DNA from 3 places in the Cytobacillus sp. FSL W8-0315 genome. Region 1 is predicted to be linked to each of the others. Evidence: riboswitches for the same ligand, from Rfam matches in the RefSeq annotation. Region 1 holds a riboswitch; each other region holds the start of a gene.

What was found. A riboswitch is a leader RNA that binds a small molecule or an ion and turns the genes downstream of it on or off. The one in region 1 is predicted to bind thiamine pyrophosphate.
Region 2: it holds a riboswitch for thiamine pyrophosphate, as region 1 does, so the genes downstream of both, MKY20_RS17275 (3-oxoacyl-ACP reductase) here and thiC (phosphomethylpyrimidine synthase ThiC) in region 1, are expected to answer to the same signal.
Region 3: it holds a riboswitch for thiamine pyrophosphate, as region 1 does, so the genes downstream of both, MKY20_RS22640 (ABC transporter substrate-binding protein) here and thiC (phosphomethylpyrimidine synthase ThiC) in region 1, are expected to answer to the same signal.

What each region holds. Positions count from the first base shown of each region.
Region 1 is NZ_JBBOOC010000001.1:226,812-230,271, reverse strand. Features, by position in the region: gene MKY20_RS01345 (bifunctional metallophosphatase/5'-nucleotidase) at 1-1,101, opposite strand, end outside; gene MKY20_RS01340 (hypothetical protein) at 1,255-1,539, shown strand; TPP riboswitch at 1,727-1,841, shown strand; gene thiC (phosphomethylpyrimidine synthase ThiC) at 1,967-3,460, shown strand, end outside.
Region 2 is NZ_JBBOOC010000001.1:3,384,889-3,388,348, forward strand. Features, by position in the region: gene MKY20_RS17260 (sigma-70 family RNA polymerase sigma factor) at 1-130, opposite strand, end outside; gene MKY20_RS17265 (Cof-type HAD-IIB family hydrolase) at 509-1,258, shown strand; gene MKY20_RS17270 (OsmC family protein) at 1,292-1,753, opposite strand; TPP riboswitch at 1,870-1,980, shown strand; gene MKY20_RS17275 (3-oxoacyl-ACP reductase) at 2,084-2,845, shown strand; gene thiM (hydroxyethylthiazole kinase) at 2,859-3,460, shown strand, end outside.
Region 3 is NZ_JBBOOC010000001.1:4,416,672-4,420,131, forward strand. Features, by position in the region: gene MKY20_RS22625 (twin-arginine translocase TatA/TatE family subunit) at 265-438, opposite strand; gene MKY20_RS22630 (NAD-dependent deacylase) at 556-1,269, opposite strand; gene MKY20_RS22635 (YkvA family protein) at 1,416-1,829, shown strand; TPP riboswitch at 1,903-2,011, shown strand; gene MKY20_RS22640 (ABC transporter substrate-binding protein) at 2,120-3,124, shown strand; gene MKY20_RS22645 (thiamine-binding protein) at 3,138-3,431, shown strand; gene MKY20_RS22650 (ABC transporter permease) at 3,428-3,460, shown strand, end outside.

The DNA.
Region 1 (3,460 bases):
GGCTGTGATTGGAATGGCAGCAGTGCCAATATATCTGTTCACCGAGGGTTCAACTTTTCTTTCATAGCTCTCGATCATCCTGGTTATGTCGCTTGCGGGCTGGATATTCTCTTGAAAAACATTCACAATTTCAGCGTGTTTGCGGACAATATCCTTTGTCTGGGGATCTATTTCTATATCTACATCAGAAAAGGCAGTGCCATATGAGTAGGCCTGCACAAGAAGCTTTCCATCTACCACACTGTTCAGATAGGCATGACTATGGCCTCCGAAAATAATGTCCACTTCGTCATCCGCCTGATGGGCCAACTCTATTAACGGGCCTCTTGCATGCTCACCATTTGGTTCTGATTTTCCAGGAACATGCGCTAGTACCACAATGGCTCTTACTCCTTGTTTTTTAAGTTCTCGGGCATACTTGTTGATGGCTTCAGCTTCATCGGTGAAGATCAGATCTTTCACACTGTTTGGCGCGGTAATAGCCGATGTTTCTTTCGTGATGACTCCGATAAATCCAATTGGGATCCCGCTAACGTTTACTATTTTATATGGAGGAAGAAAGGGCTTGCCTGACTTTTGACTGATGACATTGGCTGCAATCCATGGGAAATGGGAACCGGAATAAACTTTTGCCGCTGAAGGGCTGCTGCCACTTAGCAGGCGAAGCAGTTCATCAGATCCTCGATCAAATTCATGATTACCGATAGTTCCGATATCAAACCCCATCTTATTCAAAAATTCAATAGTCGGTTCATCCCGCAGAAGAGCGGATACTGGCGGGCTAGCTCCAATCATGTCGCCAGCATGCAGCAAAAGGGTGTTTTTATTTTCAGAAGCACGCTGCCGCAAATAGGCAGCGAGGTAATCAGCGCGTCCTGCCGGTCTGCCGTTAACCTGCCGAGTGACATTCAGCTGCCCATGGAAATCATTAATGCCCAGCAATTGAATTTGCTTGTATGGTGCTTCTGTACGTTCTTCAACATGGCCGTGATATTCTTCCGAAAGACCCTGCTGATCCCCTTGTTCTTTTTCAGCGGGCTGTCCGCTGAATAGAGGCATTCCCAGGAAGCTAAATAAAATAAGGGTGAAAAGTACTCTCATCATTCATCCTCCAGTATTTGTGGCAGGGATAGTATTTGCAGATATCAGGGATTTAATCGGATGGTGGGCTATTAAGGATCAGAAAAGTTTGGCCTCCTGCTAAAAGGGTAAGGTCTTAAAGAAACATAATACTGCAAAAGGAGATGACAATACATGAATTATAAGAAGCTATGGCTATCAGTTCCATTGAGTGCAGGATTATTGTTGGCAGGATGCGGAACGGATGAACAAGATCCGCCGCCGGAAACGGAAGATGTGGAATTGGAAGATAATCAGATGGAAGAAAACAATAATGAAGATAATGAAATGCAGGATCCTGGCACATCAGAAGAATCTGATATGGAGGAGCCCGGCATGAATGAAGAATCACCACAGGATGAAGAGAGTATGGATGAAAGTGATATGGATATGAATGATGAGGAGTCTGACGGGAACTAACCCGCATAATTCACGGAAAACGTCTGCCACTGACAGGCGTTTTTGATATTCATTCAGAAGTAAAAAAATTGAATTAAGGAAAACGGGGTAAGGAGCAGAATAAAGGCAAAATTTTTCATCTGACAGAATTCTGAAATAATTCCTTTCATTTGTTTCCGCAATTCTGTATACTAAAATTGAATTTAATAGCAATAACTAGGGGTGCCCAATAGCTTGGGCTGAGAAAGAAACGCGCTAAAGTTTCTTGACTCTTTGGACCTGATCTGGATCATACCAGCGTGGGGAAGTTAGAATGTGCAAAAGTTTCTTTGTGCAAAGACATCTTCGGTTAGCCGGTCCATCTTTATGTGGACCGGCTTTTTTACATATCTGGCACTTCCTTGGTTCCAGGTCTCGTCCTTATATTTTTATAAGGGAGAGATGATCAATGACGGCAAGTTCATTAAATCAAAAGAGCATTTCCATTATGTCGTGCTTTACTGGCAGCAAAAAAGTCTATGTGGAGGGATCCAGGCCTGATATAAAGGTTCCAATGCGTGAGATAGAGTTAAGTCCTACTTCCGGAACTTTTGGAGAGGAAATCAATGAGCCGGTTCGAGTATATGATACGAGCGGACCTTATACGGATCCTCAATATACGGCAGATCTAAAAAAAGGGCTTCCTGCTCTGAGAAGCCGGTGGATTCATGAACGCGGGGATGTTGAAGAGTATGATGGGCGGAAAATAAAGCCCGAGGATAATGGGTACCGCGATGAACATGATCCGCGTGCTAATCATAAAGTTTTTCCTGGCTTATCCCGCAAGCCATTGAGAGCAAAAAAAGGAAAGAATGTTACCCAGCTTCACTATGCAAAAAAGGGGATCATTACTCCTGAGATGGAGTATATAGCCATTCGGGAAAATATGGATCCGGAATTTGTGCGGTCTGAAGTAGCAAGAGGGCGGGCAATCATTCCTTCCAATATCAATCATCCTGAGACAGAGCCGATGATCATCGGAAGGAATTTCCACGTAAAAATTAATGCGAACATTGGAAATTCTGCTGTTTCATCCTCTATTGAGGAAGAGGTAGAAAAAATGACCTGGGCTACTCGATGGGGAGCAGACACGATCATGGATCTATCTACAGGCAAAAATATTCATACCACACGTGAATGGATTATCAGGAACTCTGCCGTTCCGGTCGGCACCGTGCCAATTTATCAGGCACTTGAAAAAGTTAATGGCATTGCCGAGGATCTTACGTGGGAAGTTTACAGAGATACCTTAATCGAACAAGCTGAGCAGGGGGTTGACTACTTTACCATTCATGCAGGTGTCCTTTTGAGGTATGTTCCGCTGTCGGCAAAACGCTTAACCGGAATTGTATCGAGGGGCGGATCCATTATGGCCCAATGGTGTTTGCATCATCATAAAGAAAACTTTTTATATACACATTTTGAAGAAATCTGCGAGATCATGAAAGCCTATGATGTGGCCTTCTCACTCGGGGATGGGCTGCGCCCGGGATCGATTGCAGATGCCAATGACGAGGCTCAATTTGCAGAGCTCGAGACACTTGGGGAGTTGACGAAAATTGCATGGGAACACGATGTACAGGTAATGGTGGAGGGACCTGGCCATGTTCCAATGCATTTAATTAAAGAGAATATGGATAAACAATTGGAGATCTGCAAGGAAGCGCCATTTTATACACTTGGGCCCCTAACAACAGATATAGCTCCAGGATATGACCACATTACCTCTGCAATCGGGGCTGCCATGATAGGCTGGTATGGTACGGCAATGCTTTGCTATGTTACTCCTAAAGAACATTTGGGTTTGCCAAATAGAGATGATGTACGCGAGGGTGTCATTACTTATAAAATTGCAGCGCATGCTGCAGATCTGGCAAAGGGCCACCCGGGAGCACAAAAAAGA
Region 2 (3,460 bases), 3.2 Mb from region 1:
TCCAATCATTCACATAGCTGTATATCAATCTTTTCAAAACGGTACCATACTCATCCATGATCATTTCAAGAACGAGAGCACGGTCTACTTGATCAGCAATTGACCGCTTTACATACTCATCAGAGCTCACATGACTGCCTCCTTGCTAAAATGCCAGCTGCCTATTCCGGCTGCCTTTTGTTTGACTGACAGTTAGACGACAGATGCAAGAAAATCGCTTCAACTTTTTGGCATTTATTAAGCTTATTCAAAAAAAGCGGAGACCATTTAGGAGGCTCCTATATAAATAAATCTACATCAATGCATAGGTTAAGAACAGTAGGAGCAAAAATAATATGGGAGGCATTCATCAACACCTCATTTATTGAGTAATTCCAGCCTTTACATTTAGATTGGGAATAATAATCCCTATATTGAAAAAATGATTCTGCCCAAGTGCTTTGTTTTTGATGGGAGGATTGTTTATTTATATAATGGCTATATTGTGCAAGAAAGAAGGGAGATTATTATGTCACAATCAAATATTGCTCCACAGATCAAATTAATCGCTCTTGATATGGATGGAACCTTGTTGAATTCCAGAGGGGAAATTCCTGATGAAAACCGTAAGGCCATACGAGAGGCAAAGGAAAAAGGAATTGAAGTTATTTTGAGCACTGGAAGATCCAGGCTTACGGCAGGCGACCATTCCGATTCTTTGGAATTGAACTCCTACTTGATCACAGTCAACGGCAGTGAAATATTTGGCCCTGATGGTGAATCAATCTCAAGGACTCCAGTTGATTCAAAAATAATGGAGTGGATGTGGAACCTATCCCAGTCACATAAGACTAATTTCTGGGCAACAAGCTGCGAACGGGTTTGGACGAATGAAATGCCTGAAAATATTCATGACCATGAATGGCTTAAATTTGGATTTGATATATCAGATGATGAAATCAGGGAACTCATTCATAAAGAGCTTCAAACAAAAGGGGATCTGGAGATTACAAATTCCAGCTTAACTAATATTGAGGTAAATGCTCTTGGAATCAATAAAGCTAAAGGTATCCAGAAGGTAACAGAGCTTCTTGGCATTTCGATGGAAAATGTAATGGCGATGGGTGACAGCTTAAATGATATTGCCATGATCGAGGAATCAGGCTGGGGTGTAGCAATGGGAAATGCGCAGGATATTGTGAAAGAAACAGCGAATGCTATTACGGGAACTAATGATGAAGCTGGTGTTGCACAGGCAATCCGAAAGTGGGCTCTTTAAAGAATAAAAACCGGCAATCATGCCGGTTTTTGGTTATTTCGAAGGATTTTTGGCAGTTAGAATCGTTTCTTCTAATTCTACCTCTACATTACCTTTAATCGCCCTGGAAATCATACAGGATGCTTCAGCTTTTTGCGCCAGCTTGCGCGCAAGTGAATGATCCTTTTCAGTCGCATCCGCCTGTAACAAAATAACAGGGCGATGAATAATTTTCTTGTATGTAATCACACCTTTAGTTACATCTACAATACCGGTTGATTCCATCGTAAGGTTTTCTTTCTCGAGTTTACTTCGTTCCATCATAGCTGCCAGGGTAATAATATAACAAGTTGCCGCTGCCCCCAGCAGCATTTCATCCGGATTTGTTCCGATTCCGGGTCCTTCCATTTCTGGCGGAATGGAAACCTTTGTTTTAAGCCCGCCTGTTTCAATTTCTCCAACATCATTCCGAAGTCCTGGCCAATATGCTTTTAATTGGAATTGGTGTTCAGCCATTCTTTAATTCCTCCAAGTTATGTATTTCTATTTACACCTTAAAGAGGAACAGGCAGAATTGCAAGACTTTACAGATTTAACGTTTCAGGCTAAGATGAAAACAGCCAACTTAATAGTTTTACTGCTAGGGGTGCCCGATGCGCGGGCTGAGAAAGAAACCGGACTGTTTTTTACCCTTCGGACCTGATCTGGATCATACCAGCGTAGGAAAGTAGTAATTGCGGGGAACGACTAATTCTCTTAGATTATTCAGCCAGGTCCAATTGCGGATCTGGTTTTTATTTTGTTCTCTAAAACAGATGAATTGGCTATCAATAAGGAGGATTTTCTATGAATCTTAACGATCAGATTGTCATTATTACAGGCAGCAGCAGAGGGCTGGGCAAAGAAACCGCAAAAGCATTCGCGAGAGAAGGAGCGAAAGTTGTCATTAACTATTTCCATAGCGAGGAAAAAGCCCATGCTCTGCAGAAGGAAATTGGCGAAAAAGCCATTGCCATTCGTGCTGATATTCGGGACAGTGTTCAAGTGAACTCCATGTTTCAAGAGACGAAGGAACACTTTGGAGCTCCCATTACAACTATAGTCAATAATGCACTGGTAAACTTTCAATTTGACCCTATTTCGAAAAAAGATGCAGAAACAATTAAATGGGACGATTACAAAAGCCAGCTGGAAGGTGCAATTCTGGGAGCATTGAACACAGTTCAGGCAGGTCTTGAAGATATGAAAAAACTGGAGTTTGGCAGGGTAATCTCGGTCGGCACCAATCTATTCCAGCATCCAGTTGTACCCTATCATGACTATACGACCAGCAAAGCTGCTTTATTAGGCTTCACCAGAAATATGGCGAATGAGCTGGGCCAATATGGAATTACGGCAAATATGGTATCGGGAGGTTTGTTAAAAACGACAGATGCCAGTGCTTCGACCTCTAAGGAAGTCTTTAAAATTATCGAAAACTCGACTGCATTAAGAAAAGTCACAGATCCTCAAGAAGTGGCTGATGCGATAGTCTTCTTCGCTTCTCCATGGGCAAGGGCAGTTACTGGACAAAATCTGGTTGTAGATGGCGGATTAGTTATGAATTAAAGGAGGATATTAGATGAACATTCAGGAGTTTAGCAGTCTATTGGAAAAAGTAAGAGTGTCAAACCCTCTTGTACATAACATTACAAATGTGGTGGTAACAAACTTTACTGCAAATGGCCTGCTGGCAATTGGGGCATCACCAGTAATGGCATATGCACATGAAGAGGCAGCTGAAATGGCTAAAATAGCTGGTGCATTGGTTCTCAATATGGGAACACTGACAGAAAAAGAAGTAAAAAGTATGCTCATAGCGGGTAAATCAGCAAATCAGCATGGGGTTCCAGTCATTTTCGACCCGGTTGGTGTCGGCGCCACGGCTTATCGCACAGATACAGCTAAAAGAATATTAGAAGAGTTAGATATTACCATCATAAGAGGGAATGCTGCAGAAATTGCCAACGCGGCAGGACAGAAATGGAGTATAAAGGGCGTAGATGCAATTGAAGCAGCAGGTAACACTTCAGAGCTTGCTAAGTCGGCAGCAAAAGAACTTGGTGCAGTAACCGTTATTACAGGAAAACAGGATATCGTTTCAGATGGAAAATCCACTTTTGCCATTAACAATGGCCATCCTCTTCTAACGAAAGTAACGGGTGCCGGATGTCTTCTTACTTC
Region 3 (3,460 bases), 4.2 Mb from region 1:
TTACCGTTTTCATATTATAGAAAAAAACAGTTATAAGGTTTTTATTTATTGTTCTCGCCATTTACAACTCTATCCAATTTAGCAAACCAACTTGTATATACATGAACTGTTTACGCTTTCATTTTATCTTGTATATACATGTTAGTCAACCATTTTTTCATTTCTCTCTTTTCTATACCCATTCACTCGCTTCGAAAGCCAGAAAATAAAAAACCGGCTTCGAGACTATTGTCTGCAAAGCCGGTTCTAAACCACTTGAATAGGTTATTTCCTTTTATCATTGTCATCATCTTTTGTGAGTTCACGGGTAGATTTCTTAAATTCTTTTAATGTCTCCCCGAACGCTCTTCCTATTTCAGGAAGTTTCTTGGGTCCAAAAATAATCAGAGCCAAAACCAGGATTAGAATTAAACCTGGAATACCGATGTTTGATAACATGCTGAACACTCCTTATATATCATATCGCTTGAGGCAGTAGTAATCATGTTCATTGTCCATTATAGTTGATTGATAAAAAAAATCATAGCATGAGTGCTATGATTTCATGTTTTTTGACTATTTGAAGGCTCTATCAAGTTCATCCAGCACTTCACCAATTTTGCGGTCATGAATCACTTTATCAGCATAAATATCGAAATCCGTAGGTTCCATATTAATAATCACAAGTTTTGCTCCTTTTTGTTTGGCTATCAGCGGAAACTGATTTGCAGGTGTTACAGTCAAGGATGATCCCAGAACAATAAAAAGTTCTGCTTTTTCTGTTTCATCTGCTGCGAAATCTAAGGCCTCCTCAGGGAGCATTTCCCCAAACAGAACCACTGAAGGACGGAGCACACCCCCGCAACGGCATTGGAATTGACCATGCAAATACCCCTCGCTCGGGAACTCTTTTTTACATTTCCGGCAATGGAGTGTCTGCAGATTCCCATGGAGCTCTGATATTTTTTCACTTCCCGCGAGTCCATGAAATCCATCCACGTTCTGGGTAATAATGCTCTTAATAATACCTCTCTTTTCCCAATCTGCAAGAATATAGTGCCCTTGATGGGGATTACACTCCTTAAGCCCGATTACCCTGTGCCGATAAAATTCTATAAATTCGTTCACATTTTCATTCAATGCTTTTGTACTGGCTATTTTCCCAGGATCTTTCCCATTCCATAATCCATTATTGGCAGACCTGAAATCAGGCAGTCCGCTTTCTGTCGACATTCCTGCTCCAGTCAATATTACTGTATAATTTGATTCTTTCAGCCATTTCTCAAGCATAGATATCAGCTCCCAATAAGGTTTTGTCACAGGTTAAATTTGATTTCCATTTATTTCTCCCCATGAAATGTTTATGTCATGTCAGGTATGCGGTAAATACTAGATTATAACTGTTTATGCGAATTATCAATATAGGAGTGATAGCTATGCCTGAAATAGAAACCAAAGTTTATAAGGACGGCTATAAAAAATTTTCATCCAGGGCTAAACGTTATGCGGACGATCCTGAAAAAACAAAAGGACTTTTAAGAAAGGCTACACTTAAAGCAGATAAAAACCAATCTTCATTAAGTGATATATGGGAAAAGTTTCAGCTTCTGATCGATTTAGTAAAGTCATGGTCTAAAGGCGATTACCGGCATATTTCAAAAAAATCGATTATCTTTATTATTGCTTCCATACTATACTTTGTTTCCCCAATAGACCTTGTTCCTGACTTTTTAATAGGAATGGGAATCTTAGATGATGTAGCAGTCCTTGGTTTTGCCGTTAGCCAAATTACAGGTGAACTTGAAAAATTCAGAATTTGGAAAGAGAGCAGGACGATTGGAATGAAATAATTATTTTCTGTGCATTTTAATATTATTTGCTATAATAATGATGGAAAGTATTTATGCTGTCAAAATTAAATAGCAAGAAATGTAGGGGAACCGGTATGCCGGTTGAGACTTCATCATTAAGATGCTGACCCTTTGAACCTGATCTGGCTCATACCAGCGTAGGGAACATATTCTTAAACATACTAAATGTTTTTTATATGCGCCCTGGTTTATACCGGGGCGTTTTTATTTTTCAGGGCAGACTATCATTAACTTTCCTTATTACATAACGTTTTTTAGGAGGAGTACTTATGAAAAAGTGGATTGCAGCTATCTGTTCGCTGCTGCTTCTTTCAGGCTGTGCCGGCAATGGACCGGATAATCAGACTGGAAGCGAAGATTCAGACAGCAAACAAGATTTGAAAAAAGTTACTGTTGTACTGGATTGGACACCTAATACCAATCATACCGGCTTATATGCCGCAAAGGACAAAGGATATTTTAAAGAAGAAGGGCTCGATGTAGAAATTATAATGCCAGGTGAAGCAGGTGCAGATCAATTGACTGCATCAGGCAAGGCTGATTTTGGTGTCAGCTATCAGGAAAGCATCACGGAAGCACGTGTACAGGGCGTTCCCCTTGTATCGATAGCAGCTGTTATTCAGCATAATACTTCCGGTTTTGCATCCCCTGCCGAAAAAAACATTAAATCGCCGAAAGACTTTGAAGGAAAAACTTATGGCGGCTGGGGGGCACCTGTAGAAAAATCGGTAATAGACTCCCTAATGAAGAAGGAAAACGCTAATATTGATAAGGTCTCAATTGTTAATATGGGGGATGCTGACTTTTTTACAGCTGTTAAAAGAGATATAGACTTCGCATGGATTTATTATGGATGGACAGGTGTAGAAGCAGAACTTCGGGGGGAAAAGATTAATATGGTCTACCTTACCGACTACTCAGAAAAACTGGATTACTACACGCCCGTTCTCGCAACCAGCGAAAAAATGATTGCAGATGATCCGGATACTGTCAAAGCATTTGTAAAAGCAGCAGCAAGGGGATATGAATTTGCAATCGATCAACCTGGCGAAGCAGCAGATATTTTGTTAAAGAATGCTCCGGATCTGGACAGCGAATTGGTCAAAAAAAGCCAGGAATGGCTATCCCCCCGCTATCAGGATGATGCTTCAAGATGGGGTGAACAAAAGCTTGAAGTCTGGGAAAACTATGCAGACTGGATGCATGAAAATGGTCTTTTAGATAAAGAATTAGATGCAGGCAAAGCATTTACTAATGACTTCCTGCCGGAATAAGGAGAGTTCAAATATGGCAAACGCACTTGTAAGCATTCAGATCATACCGAAAACAAAAGATGGGGAAAATGTTATACCTTACGTTGATGAAGCAATTAGTGTCATTCAGCAATCCGGTGTTAAGTACGAAGTGCATCCCCTCGAAACAACGATGGAAGGCGATTTAGACCATTTATTGAAAATCATAGCTGATATGAACAGAAAAATGATTGAAAGAGGAAGCAGCAATGTAATCTCACAGGTAAAGGTTCTATATCAGCCGGACGGTATTGAAATGAGTGATTTAACGGAGAAATATCGTCCATGATAAATTTGTTCAGAAAAGGATGGAGGCCG